DNA from 3 places in the Phyllobacterium sp. A18/5-2 genome. Region 1 is predicted to be linked to each of the others. Evidence: predicted binding sites of a transcription regulator. Region 1 holds the regulator's gene; each other region holds the start of a gene.
The links. The regulator PhoB, encoded in region 1, activates phosphate uptake and scavenging genes when phosphate is short. The targets are predictions, from matches to a motif close to TGTCATNNANCTGTCAT.

Region 1 (5,215 bases):
GGCTGGCGGCGGCCGATTTAATCAAACCGGCGGCCTTGTCCCAAGGGAATTGACCGTAACTTCGTCGTACCGGTTGAAATATTCAAGAGAGAGACGACATGAATAAATCCGGGCGCTTGAGCATCCGGATTTATATTAGGATAGCAATGGTCATCTGGACTGTTGGCAACGTTCAAGCATCGACTTCCAGGACGAGTTCGAGCTCGATGGGCAGACCGAGCGGCAGACTCGCGACGCCAAGTACGATCCGGCCAGAAAGCTTTTCCTCTCCAAAGACGTTGACCAGCATCTCGGATGCTCCATCCGCTACTATCGGATGCTCCCTGAAATCCCCCGCGGTCGCGATGTAAACGCCAAGCTTTACGACCCTGCTGACCTTGTCGAGAGAGCCCAGATATTCTCTTACCGCCGATAGAGCGTTGAGGCTTGCCACTTCGGCAGCCTGACGGCCTTGCTCGACCGTGAGTTCAACGCCAACGCGTCCGACGAAGGGAGTTTCACGACCTGCGACGGCCAACATGCCGCTCAGGTAGACGAGGTTGCCGATCGTCACCGCTTCGACGTAAGCACCAAGCGGTGTCGGCGGCGGGGGAAGCGTGATGCCGAGCTCCTGCAGCCGCGCTTCTGCGCCGGCCACGGGCGCTTTCGCATAGTCTACCATTTCCCCAAATGTGCGCCACCGTCAACGTGCAGCACCTCCCCGGTTACATGTGGCGCTTCGATCAGGAAAACGACTGCGTCGACAATTTCCTGGACATTGGAAATACTCGCCATCGGCGACAGCGTCCTCAGGAATTCCTTCGGATTGTCCCTGTGCAAGGGCGTGTCGACCACGCCGGGAGCGACTGTGTTGACCCGGATCCCATCCCTCGCATATTCCATCGCGAGATTTTTGGAGATCGCGTCGACTCCGCCCTTGGTCATCATCGGGACCGAAGCGGTGAGGCCAGCGATCGGATGATCGATTAGCGGCGTCGTGATGCTGACGATACTGCCGCCGGACTTCTGCGCCAGCATTTGTTTCACAACAAGCTGGGTGAGGTGGATGAAGCCTTCGAGATTTGTCGAGGACAATCTTTTGAAGTCGGCCACTGTATAATCAAGGAATGGCTTGGTGAAGAAAATACCGGCGTTGTTTACGAGAGCATCGATCGTCCCGAACCGGTCCATGGCGGTTTCTGCCACTTTTGTTGCCGTTTCAGGATCGCCGATATCACCATCGACCAGCGCCAGCTGACTTGAGGCTCGAAAAGCATCGGAAGCACTGACCTGGCGAGATGTCGCGACAACATTGTAGCCGCGATCGACGAAGGCGTTAACGAGGCCTGCTCCGATACCTTGCGAGGCTCCCGTAATGACAACAGTCTTTCGTGTTTGCATTTTGATCTCCATTGGATTGCGCAGCATTGTGCTTGCTCCCAATGAATATGGCTGACGTTCTATTCCGCGATTAGATGGAAATATCTGGAATCTTTTTTCCATTTATGCAAAAATCAAATGCATGGTCGATCTCAATGACATCGCGGTTTTCGTGAAGGTTGCGCAATTCCAAAGCTTCAGCCGGGCCGCGCACGCGCTCGGGATGCCAGTGTCTACTGTCAGCCGGAAAGTCTCCGCACTCGAAGATCAGCTCGGTGTCACATTGCTGCAGCGAACGACCCGCAAGCTGACGCTCACCCTCCAGGGCCGTGCCTACTACAATCAATGCGGCGAACCCCTCAGTCACTTGTTTGACGCGGAGCGGGTTCTGACACAGACGCAGAAAGAGCCGGAAGGCCTGCTGAAAATCTCTGTTCCGGTGATCATGGGTCAAGAGCCATTTTATGATTTTCTCTCCGCGTTCCTGAAAACGTACCCACGGATACAGGTCGACCTTTTCGTCACGAACCTATTCCTCGATCTGATTGCAGAGAACGTTGACGTCGGCATTCGTTTCGGTGAACTTCGGGATCTCGACAATTGTAACCCAGACAATAGGGAAGAGCGTCCGCTACGTCGTCGCTACTCCAGGCTATCTCGAAGGCCGGTCGCCCCCCGTGAAACCGGAGGATTTGAAAGACCATCAGTGCATTCTGCTCAACGGCCGCAACAACGAGGCGGAATGGCATTTGGTCAACGGACGCAAATCGGTAAAACTGCATGTGTCCGGACCCTTATCAAGCAGGGACTTCCATTCGATAAGTGCTTTTACCTATCTTGGGCATGGGATCGGCCTGCTGCCGTCAACCTATTGCGACGAACGTATCCGACAAGGCAAACTCGTTCGTCTTCTGCCAGACTGGTCATCGCCAGAAATTTTCGTGCACGCCGTCTACCCGACACGACGCTATTTGCCGGCGAAACTGCAGGTCTTCCTCCATGAACTCAAGGCTTGGAAGAGCTCCCTATGGAGTCCGTTGCGCTAACTGCTTTTGGTGCATCGGGAGGTTGGTAATGGCTGGCGTAAAACCACATCGCTTGAACGCCATAAAGATATATCGATTGGTGACCGTGGTGGCGTTGCATCCCAAACGAGTCCCTTCAAATGGCGCTCTTCGGCTTGACCTCGTTTTTCGATACGCTGTCCGGAAGGGGAAGTCCTGCAGGATCGAAGACTCAATGTCTCGGCACCAAAACGCTCCAGTAGCGCGCCGCCTACCGCATCAGGTCCGCATCGCCACTTGATGCCTCGGCTTGCAAATGGCGGAGCGCGCGGCGAGATTGAGCACAAAGCGATCAGGTTCAAGCGCCAGCGTGTTCACATCAAAGCCTTGCATGGGTGTGTCCGGTGTACTTACCTCGAAAGTCAGGCGGGCATCGGCCTTGAGTTCGATCACGGCCGCGACCTGGGGGCGAGGATTCCGCGGAATTTGCTTACCCGCATGAAATCGCGGCCTCCCTCGGAAGGCAGGCGTGTTTTCTGTTGCGCTATTGGCAGGTGGGACTGGCAGCACCATTCGCGGGCCACTGGATCAACGGACGTGACAAAAAGTTTCGTCAACCAAAAGAATAGCCAGCGCCGCGCACAGTCCGGATCGGATCGATCGAGCGGCCAATATTGATAGCCTTGCGCAAGCGGCCGACATGCACGTCAACGGTTCGGTCATCGACATAGATATCAGCGCCCCACACATTGTCGAGCAGCTGGCCACGAGAGAACACGCGTCCCGGAGACTGCATCAGGAATTCCAGGAGGCGGAATTCAGTCGGCCCAAGCTTCAATTCGCGTTCCTTGCGGAATACCCGGTGTTGTTCGCGGTCCAGCTTCAGGTCACCAAAGCTCAGCACATGCGACAACAGGCTCGGATTGACCCGCCGCAACATGGATTTGATCCGAGCAAGAAGTTCCGGCGTCGAAAATGGCTTGACCATGTAATCGTCGGCTCCCGTAGAGAGCCCCCGGACACGTTCACTCTCCTCGCCGCGCGCCGTCAGCATGATGATCGGCAGGATTTCCGTTTCGCGACGTGCGCGGAGGCGCCGGCAGAGCTCGATTCCCGAAAGGCCGGGCAGCATCCAGTCGAGGATTAGAAGGTCCGGCACCTTTTCCCGCAAGGCAATTTCCGCTTCATCGCCGCGCGTGATTGTCTCAACAACATAGCCTTCAGCTTCAAGATTGTACCGGAGAAGAACGCTCAAAGCTTCCTCGTCCTCCACAACGGTGATTTTGGGGGCTATCGCCATGGCTCATTTATCCTGGATTACGGTTGTCTGGCTTCATCGACAACGATGCTGTGGGTCTGGTCTTCCTTCGGCCGCTCGGCCGGCAGTTGCGAGCCAGTGACGATGTAATATACCGTCTCGGCAATGTTGGTCGCATGGTCGCCAATCCGCTCGATATTCTTGGCGCAGAACAGAAGATGCGTGCAGGCCGAGATATTGCGCGGATCCTCCATCATATATGTCAGGAGCTCGCGAAAAAGCGAAGTATACAGCGCATCGATTTCGTCATCCCGCTCGCGCACAATGTTTACCTGCTGTACCGAGCGCGTCGCGTAGGCGTCGAGCACGTCCTTCAGCTGCGTCAGTGCCAGTTCCGCAATGGTTTGCAAGCCGCGATAGACCGACAATGTCTGGCGGGTGTCGGTAACGGCAACGACGCGCTTGGCGATGTTCTTGCCAAGGTCGCCGATGCGTTCGAGATCGGAGGAAATGCGGATCGTGCCTATCACTTCACGCAGATCAATCGCCATTGGTTGGCGCTTGCCGATGATGGTAATGGCTTTTTCGTCAATCTCGCGCTGGCCAGCATCAAGAATAAGATCGTCCGAAATCACGCGCTGTGCCAGCGCGTTGTCGGAATTGACCATGGCCGTAACCGCCTGTTCAACCATACGCTCTGCATGACCGCCCATCTCCGCGATCTTGTGCGCCAGGAACTTCAGTTCTTCGTCGTAGGAACGGACGGTGTGCTGTGCTGTATGTTCTGTCATGTCCATGTCCTCGTTTCAGGGATCAACCAAAGCGCCCGGTAATATAGTCCTGCGTCCGCTTTTCCGACGGGCTGGTGAACATCATTTCCGTGTCGCCCACCTCAACCAGATTGCCGAGATGGAACATCGCTGTCCGCTGCGAAACGCGGGCGGCCTGCTGCATCGAATGCGTAACGATGACGATCGTGTAGTTCTCGCGCAGTTCGTCGATCAATTCCTCCACCTTGGCAGTGGCAATTGGATCCAGCGCGGAGCACGGCTCATCCATCAGGATGACTTCGGGGCTAACGGCGATGGCGCGGGCAATGCACAGGCGTTGCTGCTGGCCGCCGGAAAGGCTCGTTCCCGAGTCATGCAAGCGGTCCTTGACCTCAGTGAAAAGCCCTGCTCGCTGCAGACTTTTTTCAACGATCTCATCGAGGTGGCCCTTGCCCTTGACCAGACCATGAATCCGCGGGCCGTAAGCAACGTTTTCATAGATGGATTTCGGAAAAGGATTAGGCTTCTGGAACACCATCCCGATTTGCGCACGCAACTGAACGACGTCGATTTTCGGATCGTAAATATCACGATTGTCGAGAGTGATGTCGCCCGTAATGCGGCAGATCGAAATCGTATCGTTCATACGGTTCAAACAGCGGAGGAAAGTGGACTTGCCGCAGCCCGAGGGTCCGATCAATGCCGTGACTTCCTTTTCCCTGATGTCAAGGTTGACATCGAACAGGGCCTGCTTCGCGCCGTAAAATACGGATACGTTTTTACCGCGCATCTTGATGTTGGTCTGATCAGGGGTGCCGTACAAT
Region 2 (5,215 bases), 1.4 Mb from region 1:
CAGCCCGAGTGTATCCGCGGTGAAGATCGTGCCCATGGCCACCAGCTCGGCCGAAGCCCCCTGACCATAGGTGAGGTGCGTCTTGCCGATCTTCTCGCCGACGGTGATGACGATACGCTTCCAACCGACCATTGTTCCGAGGCCAAGTGCCAGCGCCACCGCCACCTTGACCCAGGTCGGGATGAACTTAGTCGCATTGTCGATCGCCTGGTGATAGGTCTTGATCGTCGCAAGGTCCGCCGCGTCCATCGGCAGTAGTTTTTTCTTGTCGATCAGTTTCAGCGCCTCACCCGTGAGATACATGTCATTGCGCGTATTGCTGACCATGCCGACGGGTACATTGGCGGCGGATCCATAGGGCGAAATGTTTGCATTGGTCTCGGTGATGAACTGCTGGATAGCGACCGTTGTCTGATCGCTCCACGTCTTGTTGCGAACCGCCTCGCTGACCACGGCCTTTGCATCGGTCACGACGACCCCGGGCTTTTCATACTTCTTCAGCGCAGCGCCGGCCTGCGTGGCGGCGGACTTGTATGCGTCCAGATAGTTGACGTCTGGCGTACGGTTTAGTGCGAAAGCGGTTGGTACAACACCGATCAGGATAAGCATGATAAGGCCCATCCCTTTCTGGCCATCGTTCGACCCATGTGCAAAACTCACACCTGTGCAGGTGAAAATCAGCAACGCGCGAATCCACAATGGCGGCGGGGTACTTCCCTTCGGCGCCTCATAAAGCGCCTTGTTCTTGATGAAGAGCTTCATTGCCAGCAGCAGCAAGGCAGCCGCACCAAAGCCAAAAAGCGGCGAAATCAGCAGCGACATGCCAACTTCGGTGGCTTTCGACCAGTCGACGCCGCTGGTGGCCGTCCCGGCCGGTGCCAGAAACTGATTGGCAAGGCCGACACCGACGATAGAACCGATCAGAGTGTGCGAACTGGAGGCCGGCAGGCCGAGATACCAGGTGCCGAGGTTCCACAGGATCGCCGCCGTCAGCAGCGAAAACACCATGGCCAGACCGGCGCTGGAACCAACCTGCATGATGAGTTCGACGGGGAGCAGGGAAATGATGCCGAAGGCAACCGCGCCGCTCGCGGTCAGGACGCCGAGAAAATTGAAGAAACCGGACCAGATGACAGCGATCTCGGCGGGCATGGAGTTGGTGTAGATCACCGTTGCGACGGCGTTTGCGGTATCGTGAAAACCGTTGACGAATTCGAAACCGAGAGCCGTGACAAGTGCCAGTCCGAGCAAAATCCACGGAACGGCGACGGCACTGGTCAGATCCTGCGTCAGCGAATAGCCCACATAGAAAAGGCCGGCAATCAGGATTGCGATTACGGCGTAGTTGGGCAGGTTGCCCAGGCTTTTTGGCTTCTCAAGCGGATGTTCACTTTTCAGCAGGCCGGCATCGGTTGCATTGCTTAGCGTCATGGCCAGATCCCCGGTGGTTGATGAATGCTGAACAAAGGCTATGACCGCGGCGTGAACCCTTGATGACAACGCGGGATACCTTGCGTGAAACGCAGGGAATCTTTATCGCTTTTCTTGAGTGAGAAATTCTGGAAGCGCCATGCATAAAGTTGTCATCAGCGGTACGGGCGTCTTCACGCCGGAACAGTCCATCAGCAATGCCGAACTCGTCGAGGCATTCAATACCTATGCCACAAGGCAGAACGAAATTCATGCTGACGGGATCGCCGCGGGCACCCGCGAGCCGATGACCATGTCCAATGAGGATTTCATTGTACGCGCTTCCGGCATCGAAGCGGCGCCATGTGCTGAACAAGTCTGGCATTCTCGATCCGGATATCATGCATCCCGTTCTCCCCGAACGCAGCGATGACGAACTGTCGGTGATGGCCGAACTGGCGGTGAAGGCTGCAATGCTGGCACTTGCCAAAGCCGGACGGACGGCCTCGGAGGTCGACGCGGTGATCTGCGCCGCCTCCAATCACGAGCGCGCCTATCCCGCCATCGCCATCGAGGTGCAACAGGCTCTGGGAATCGAGGGTTTCGGTTTCGACATGAATGTCGCCTGTTCTTCGGCGACCTTCGGCATCCAGGCGGCAGCGGATATGATCCGCTCGGGTTCTGCCCGCGCCATCCTCATGGTCAATCCGGAGATTTGCTCGGCGCATCTCGAATGGCGCGACCGCGACTGCCACTTCATCTTCGGCGATGTCTGCACCGCCGTCCTGCTCGAGCGCGACGACCTCGCCACCGCCGCTGACCGGTTCGAAATCGTCTCGACCCGCTGTCTCACGCAGTTTTCCAACAATATTCGCAACAATAACGGGTTCCTGCGCCGCACGCGGGAAGGGCACATGGCCGACCGGCGCGACATGCTATTCCGCCAGGAGGGCCGCAAGGTGTTCAAGCAGGTGGTGCCGATCGTTGCTGATCTGATCCTCACTCACCTTGCTGACGAGAACATCGCACCGGCGCACCTGTCGCGGCTCTGGCTGCACCAGGCCAACAAGGGCATGAACGACCTGATCGGCGTCAAGGTGCTCGGCCGCGAGCCACAGGCTGGCGAACAGCCGAACATCCTGCAGGATTATGCCAATACGTCGTCCGCAGGCTCGATCATCGCCTTTTCCAAATATTCCGACGACCTCGCGCCCGGCAGCCTCGGAGTGATCTGCTCGTTCGGGGCGGGGTATTCTGTGGGCAGCGTGATTGTACGGAAGGTGTAGAAGATAAGAGAAACCTGTTGTTTAAACAGGTTTCTTCTTTGCGCTACAGAAGCTTGGAGTGTCGAAGCGACCTACAAGATAAAATCGCTTTGACTCAGCGTATGGCTGGGATCTTCGATCCTTATCTCGCCTTGGACGGTTAGGTTGCTCGCCCATATCGTGACGTCGTATCCTGAACCAGACTCAACCCAGGATATACCCCCCGTAACATGATCCCTGAACACCAGGTGCTGCTGTCCGGGTAGCCCAGAGTAATCGACTGCAGAAAAATCGATCTTGTCGAGATTATCCATGTATATGGTTGGCGTCGTGGTGCTACCGCTGTTGCTCAACTCGGCCCAACTGTCGAATGTGTAGGTGTCTGCTCCAGCATTGCCATTCATTATGTCCGCTTGCCCGCCGCCGCGCAGGATGTCATTGCCATTGCCTCCATTCAACGTATCATTATTGTTGTCTCCCCACAGGCGGTCGTCACCATCGCCACCGTTAAGCGTATCGCTGCCACTTCTGCCATGAAGCTCGTCGTTCCCGGCAAGACCACTAATAATATTGCTGAATTGATCGCCTCTGAGGTCGTCTCCGTACCCGCTGCCGATGATGTTAATGCACTGAAAGATGGTGTCGCCTTCGGCGTCGCCACCGCTGACGGTTCCGCCTCCTGAGTTGAAGCTGACGTTTACTCCCGTCAGTGAAGTCTCGTAGCTGACCGTATTATTGCCAGTCCCCCCCTGGACGAGATCACCGCCAGGACCACCGATCAGCGTGTCATCACCATCTCCGCCAAAGAGCTGGTCACTATCGGCGCCTCCTTCGAGCCGATCATTGTTAGCGTCGCCATTGAGCGTGTCATTACCGATACCGCCACGAAGCGTGTCATCATTACTGCCGCCATACAGCGTGTCATTACCGCCGCCGCCGTCGATCGTGTCATTGCCCTGTTGGCCACTCAATGATGAGTCGTTGCCGCCCATGCCGTTGATGATGTCGCCGCCAGCCATACCGAAAATCACATTCGGCGCGTCATTGCCCGTTAGCGTGTCGCCGAAAGTCGAGCCGACGAGATTTTCGAAACCGGCGACCGCAGTATCACCTTGCGCATGTCCGCCGGACGCACTCTGGATGCCACCCAGCAAGCTGAGTGTCACATTAACGCCAGCGTCGGAATTGAAATATCCAAGTGTGTCGCTGTTACCGCCAAGATCGGCGAGAATGATATCCGCGCCGCCCCCACCCTCGATGTAGTCGTTTCCGGTTCCGCCGGTAATGGTGTCATTGCCGTCGAGACCCTGATAATAGTGATTGGAATTCAAAGTCAGAAGAAACGCCTGTGTGTCGCCCCGTGCCGTGCCGATTTGGGGTGTTGCATTCCCTACGCCCAGCAGGCCCATATAAAATGCATCCAATACATTCTGAGTAGCCATAACGTTACCCTCCCTGATCCTATCGCAGGGCAAACCCCATCGCGGGGCTCTTTGACCCTGCAATAGTAAATCTCATTAATTTGTTTTGCTGTTATCTGCGTGATTCGCCACATTTATACTGGAGAATACGTACGTATGTAGAATACTCTTTGTTTGCGTATAAATCAAACAGTGTATTTTTGTGTTCGTTCAGGATGAATTGTTGCTGTTGACCTAATGCTTTTGTACTAAAATGAGCGTTGTATTTATTGGCTTATTTGCTTTCAACGCCGATTTTTGCAGTTACCCCATCAAATCCTGTCCACCAGCGCATACCAGCTGAGTGCCAGGAACAGCAGCGGCGCCCGGAACTTACGCCCCCCGGGAAGGCCGGGATTTTCAGCTCCTCCAGCAATTTCAACCGGTCGCGATTGCCCGCCACCGTCTCGGCGTAGAGCTTGCCGACGAAGTTCGACAGCATCACCCCATGCCCGGAATAGCCGCCTGCCGAGATCACATTGGGCATGACCTCGCGCACGAAAGGCTGGCGCGGCAGGGTAATGCCGACAGAACCGCCCCAGGCCTGGGTGATCTCGACATTGGCGAGCGCCGGGTAGATTTCGGCGATCTGGCGGCGGATATGCGTGCTGATATCGAGCGGATTGTCCGCCGTATAGGCCTCGCGCCCGCCGAATAGCAGCCGTCCGTCCTTCGAACGGCGGAAATAGCGCACGACGAAGCGGGAATCGTCGACGCTCTCGCCGCCAGGCAGCACCGGACTGTCGTCGGCCAGCGGCACCGTTGCGCCGATGAACGAGCGGATCGGCATGACATGCGACGCGCTGATGGGTTCGAGATTGCCGCCATAGGCATTGACCGCGATCAGGCCCTTCGCTGCCGTCACATTGCCGAATGGCGTCGTGACAATCACCCGGCCATTTTCCGATTTGATGGAGGTTACCTTGGTGTTCTCGTAAAGATGCGCACCTGCCTGTGCCGCAGCCTTGGCGGTTCCGACGACCAGTTTCATCGGCTGGATATGGCCGGTGCCCTTATCGTAGGTGCCGCCGAGATAGCGCGTGGAGCCCAGGCGCTCGGCGGTCTCGTTCGCGTCCATGT
Region 3 (5,215 bases), 520 kb from region 1:
CGCTTCTACCAGTTCTCCCGGAATGGTCATGAAAAACTGCCGGAACAGCAGCGTCGCCGTTGCTGATGCCATCAGCGGCAGTGTCAATCCCGTATACGTGTCGATCAGTCCGAGATCGACCATGACCTTGTAGGTAGGCAGAATGCGCACCTCGACTGGCAGCATTAGTGTGATGAAAATCAGCCAGAAGAAGACCATACGGCCGGGAAAACGGAAGAATACGATCGCATAGGCCGACAGGATCGAGATGACAATCTTGCCGACGGCAATTGCAAGCGCCATGATCACTGTGTTGAGGAGCAGGCGGTCGACGCCGACGCCGCCGATACGGCCGACACCACCGAAGAGCGCCGCCGAATAGTTCTCCCAGAAATGGCTGCCGGGCAGTAGCGACAGCGGGGGATGCATGATCTCCTGCAGCGACTGTGTGGAGGCAACGAACGTGTAATAGATCGGGAATGCCACGATCAGAATGCCGATGATCAGGATGATATGGGCAATGAGCCGGCCAATGGGATTGTTCTGAATCATCGTCTTCCCTCAGCCGTAGTGGACTTTGCGCTCGACACAGCGGAACTGTATCGCCGTCAAGCCGATGACAATGATCATCAGGATCACCGATTGCGCTGCTGAATCCCCGAGGATCAAATTGACAAAGCCGTCGTTATAAACCTTGTAAACCAGGGTTTCCGTCGCCTTGCCGGGTCCACCCCCTGTGACCGCATGGATGATGCCGAACGTGTCGAAAAAGGCATAGACCGTATTGACGACCAGCAGGAAGAACGTCGTCGGCGCCAGCAGCGGAAAGACGATGGTCCAGAACCGTTTTGTCTCGCCCGCGCCATCGATGGCGGCGGCTTCGATCAGTGACTTTGGAATTGATTGCAGGCCGGCAACAAAAAACAGGAAATTGTAGCTGATCTGTTTCCAGGCCGCCGCGGAAACCACAAGCACCATCGCTTGATCGCCGTTGAGCAGCGGGTCCCAATTATATCCAGCCGAGCGGACCAGATAGGCGAGTGTACCCATCGACGGATTGAACAGGAAGAGCCAGAGCATGCCCGCGATGGCCGGTGCAACCGCATAGGGCCAGATCATCAATGTGCGGTAGATGCCTTTGCCACGAATGACCTTGTCGGCCATAACGGCAAGCAGCAGGGCCAGAGCCATTGCAATCAGCGCGGTGGCCATGGAGAAAATTACAGTCACCTGAAGCGAGTTCACATAGTTGGCATCGCTGATAACACGCTTGAAATTGCCAAGACCGACAAACTGCGTTGAAAGACCAAACGGATCCTCGCGCAAAACGGATTGATAAATGGCCTGCGATGCGGGCCAGTAAAAGAATATCGCGGTAATGGCGAGCTGCGGTGCCAGCAGCAGATAGGGTAAAAACTTGTTTGGAAAAGTGACGCGTGTTGACGATGCCATGAATGCCTCGTGTGAAAATAGCCCTGTCCGTAACCGATACGGACAGGGCTGTCATGAGGGGATATTATTGACCGAGTGCTTGCTTAATCGCAGCGTTGCCGCGCTTGACGGCGTTATCGAGAGCCTGTTGGGCAGTCTGTTTGCCAGCCAACATGTTCTCGTACTCCTCGTTCTCGATGTCGCGAACCTGCGGCAGGTTAACGAGCCGGACACCCTTGGAGTTTTCCGTTGGAGCCTTGCCCAACATCTGCTTGATCGGAATCTCACGAGCAGGGTTCTTGTCGTAGAAACCGGATTTCTTGGTTTCTTCATAGGCGGCCAGCGTTACCGGCAAGTAGCCAGACACCTGATGCAGGCGCGCCTGGATGTCGGTCTTGGAGAGGAAATTGAAGAAGGCAGCAACGCCCTTGTATTGCTCGTCACTCTTGCCGGCAAAGACCCAGAGGCTCGCGCCGCCGGGTATAGTGTTCTGCGGGGCGCCCTGGGCTCCCGGTTCGTACGGCAGTTCGCCCGTGCCGTAGTTCATGCCCGACTTGACGACATCGCCGAGACCACCGGATGACTCGGTAAAGATTCCGCATTCGCCAGAGATAAAGAGCTGTTTGGCTTCAGAGGTACGTCCGCCATAACGGAAAGTGCCATCTTTAGCCAGGTCCGCAAGTTCCTGGAAGTGCTTGACGAAGATTGGCGCGTTTATCTTCAGCTCGACATCATTGCCGGCGATGCCGTTTTCATTGGTGCCGAAGGAAAGATTGTTCCAGGCAGCAAAGTTTTCAGTATGAATCCAGGTTAGCCAGGTTGAGGTAAAACCGCACTTTGCCGCGCCGCTGGTCTTGATCTTCTTGGCAGCTTCCCAGACCTCGGGCCAGGTCTTTGGCGGGTTGTTCTCGTCGAGACCGGCTTTCTTGAAGATATCCTTGTTGTAATAAAGGATCGGCGAGGAGCTGTTATAGGGGAAGGACAGCATCGTGCCGTCCGGCTTCGAATAGTAGGAGACGATGCCGGGCAGATAAAGGCTCTTGTCGAACTTCGCGCCCCCCATCGACAGGATGTCGGCAACTGGCTTGATGGCGCCTTCGGCGCCCATCATGACGCCAGTACCTGCATCGAATACCTGCATGATATCGGGTGCCTGCTTGGCACGGAAAGCGGCGATGCCGGCATTGAGCGTTTCCGGATAGGTGCCCTTGAATACCGGAACGACCTTGTAGTCGCTCTGGCTCGCGTTGAATTCCTTCGACAGCGTCTCCACAACTTCGTTATTGGCGCCTGTCATTGCATGCCACCAGCTGATCTCGGTGACGGCGAAGGATGATGTGGATGAAGCGAGAATAATGCCTAGTGCAAGGCCCAGGCGTGTACCACGATAAGTCATTTTAATCTCCCATGATAAGGCGTCATCTGAAGTGCGCTTGGGTGCAGTATCTCCATTATGTGACAGATAAACAACAGGTTTATGACTTTGAACTCATACCTTGGTTCAAGCCTGTGGAAAAAATGCGCAGCTGTTCAATTTTGCGCCATGCAATTAAGGGGCTTCAGACCAATGTGACGCCAGCCTTCCGCATTTTTGTAATCATTGCCGCAAGCGAACCCCCGAGATTTATGCCCCGGCATGCATCGAGAAGCACATCAGCGGCAGAATCCATGCTCGACTGCATCCAGTGCCGAATAGGCAACGCAATAGTCAGTCGCGAGGCCAACGAAAGTCACATTGGTGATTTCGCGTTCCCGCAGGTAACCGGCGAGGCCGGTGGGTGTCCTGTGGTCATTTTCGAAGAAAGCCGAATAACTGTCGACATGCGGCCGGAAGCCTTTGCGGATCACCAGTTCAGCCTTTGTCCATTGCAGATCTGGGTGGAAGTCAGCGCCACCCGTTCCCTGAATACAGTGATCCGGCCAGAGCGTCTGCTTGCCATAGGGCATCTCAATCGTTTCGAACGGCGCCTTGCCCGGATGCGTTGACGCGAAACTTGAATGCCCAGCCGGGTGCCAGTCCTGGGTTAGGACGACATGATCGAAGCGCACGATGAGCTTATTGATGACCGGAACGATCTCGTCGCCGCTATCCACAGCGAGCGCGCCAGCCGGACAGAAATCATTCTGTACATCGATGACGATCAGCGCATCCTTGGCCATTCCAATTCTCCGACTATCGCGAACTAAGGAATATGGCCAATGCGTTCCTGGCGTCAACGTGCGAAGTGCAGATCCCCGTCGATCCAGACGTGATTGACATCGAGCTTGTCATCAAGGTGGACCACATTGGCAACGAAGCCGGCATCCAGGCGCCCATAGTGATGATGGATGCGGATGCTCTCTGCCGGATAGAGTGAGGCCATGCGAAAGGCCCCGTCGAGCGGCAATCCAAGTTCGCGATGGACGAACCGCACGGCCGAGATCATGTCGAGGTCGGCGCCCGCGAGTGTGCCATCCTCCAGCGTCAGGCGGCCGCCGGCACGTGTGATCTTGCGGCCATTCAGTGTGAACGATGTAATGTCCGTACCGATCGTGGACATGGCGTCGGTGACAAGGAATATCTTTGACGGTCCCTGTTTGGCACGCAGCGCAATCGACATCGAAGCCTTGTCGACATGAAAGCCATCGGCGATCAATCCGGCAGACAACGTGCCCGATTGCAAAGCCGCTCCCACCACGCCGGGACTGCGGTGACCAAGCTGGCTCATGGCGTTGAACAAGTGTGTGACCATCGTGGCGCCCGCGTCCTTGGCTGCCAGGGCGATCTCATAGGAAGCGCCGCTGTGACCAAGGCTGACGATTATCCCGGCGTCCGCCATTGCCCTTATCTTGTCTACTGGCACGGTTTCCGGCGCGACCGTGGTCAGGAGAACCGGAATTTCCTGCGCCGCCTCGATGAGGGCAAGGAGATCGGCATCGTCCATTGGACGGATCAGCTTGGGATCGTGCGTCCCCTTGTGCGTAATCGAGAGATGTGGTCCCTCGATATGCAAGCCGATAAATCCCGCAACCTTTTCCTGCGCCGCAGCTTTGCCCGCGGCGAGCGCCGCTGCCGTGATCTCTGGTGTGTCGGTGATCAGCGTCGGGAGCAAGGCCGTGGTGCCAAAAGCGACATGCGCATCGCATATGGTGCGGATCGTGTCGACACTCGGGCCGTCATTGAGAAGCGCGCCGCCGCCGCCATTGACCTGAATATCGATGAAGCCGGGCACGAGCATGCCGCCCTGCAGTTCGACCTTTCGGATATCGCCATGCAATGTTGAGGCCGCCGTAATGTTCTTCACGACGCCGCCATCAACGACCAAGGCTGATCTCGGCATGCCAGTTCTCACCGTCGAATATCGCGGCGCCAGTGAGTGCGTATACGGTGCTCATAAGGTTTCAGTCACTTTTCTCAAATGCGGCGGCTCATCCGGGTTCAGCCCGCGGCTGCGGGCAAAGCTTTCCACGAACGCATAGAAAGACACAAGCAGGGCAAGCGGATCGGTCAGCGGATGCGATGTTGCAACGAAGGGCAAGGCGGTCGCCTTGGATGGCTTTGTCGATGTCAGGAAGACTGCGGCACCCTGTTCCGCCAGACGGTCCGCCGCTTCGACGATGGAGTCTTCGGCTGCGTCGCGCGCCGCCAGAACCAGGACGGGGAAGCCTTTGCCGACGATGGCTTTCGGTCCGTGCATGACTTCGGCGCTGCTATAGGACTCAGCGTGAACCGCGCTGGTTTCCTTGAATTTCAGTGCGACTTCGTTGGAAATTGCAAGGGACGGCCCGCGTCCGAGGACAAAAAGTGAATTTTCATCCTTCAGCG

Region 2: the regulator PhoB is predicted to act here: its motif matches at 1,483-1,499, upstream of N8E89_RS10900 (inorganic phosphate transporter).
Region 3: the regulator PhoB is predicted to act here: its motif matches at 2,877-2,893, upstream of ugpB (sn-glycerol-3-phosphate ABC transporter substrate-binding protein UgpB).

What each region holds. Positions count from the first base shown of each region.
Region 1 is NZ_CP104966.1:3,589,297-3,594,511, forward strand. Features, by position in the region: gene N8E89_RS17885 (RidA family protein) at 173-661, opposite strand; gene N8E89_RS17890 (SDR family NAD(P)-dependent oxidoreductase) at 655-1,380, opposite strand; partial or broken gene N8E89_RS17895 (LysR family transcriptional regulator) at 1,502-2,405, shown strand; gene N8E89_RS17900 (hypothetical protein) at 2,643-2,816, opposite strand; gene phoB (phosphate regulon transcriptional regulator PhoB) at 2,977-3,663, opposite strand; gene phoU (phosphate signaling complex protein PhoU) at 3,681-4,412, opposite strand; gene pstB (phosphate ABC transporter ATP-binding protein PstB) at 4,435-5,215, opposite strand, start outside.
Region 2 is NZ_CP104966.1:2,190,251-2,195,465, forward strand. Features, by position in the region: gene N8E89_RS10900 (inorganic phosphate transporter) at 1-1,431, opposite strand, end outside; partial or broken gene N8E89_RS10905 (beta-ketoacyl-ACP synthase III) at 1,571-2,696, shown strand; gene N8E89_RS10910 (calcium-binding protein) at 2,768-4,117, opposite strand; partial or broken gene N8E89_RS10915 (NAD(P)/FAD-dependent oxidoreductase) at 4,408-5,215, opposite strand, start outside.
Region 3 is NZ_CP104966.1:420,086-425,300, reverse strand. Features, by position in the region: gene ugpE (sn-glycerol-3-phosphate ABC transporter permease UgpE) at 1-531, opposite strand, end outside; gene ugpA (sn-glycerol-3-phosphate ABC transporter permease UgpA) at 541-1,431, opposite strand; gene ugpB (sn-glycerol-3-phosphate ABC transporter substrate-binding protein UgpB) at 1,496-2,806, opposite strand; partial or broken gene pncA (bifunctional nicotinamidase/pyrazinamidase) at 2,970-3,570, opposite strand; partial or broken gene nagA (N-acetylglucosamine-6-phosphate deacetylase) at 3,624-4,785, opposite strand; gene N8E89_RS02125 (SIS domain-containing protein) at 4,782-5,215, opposite strand, start outside.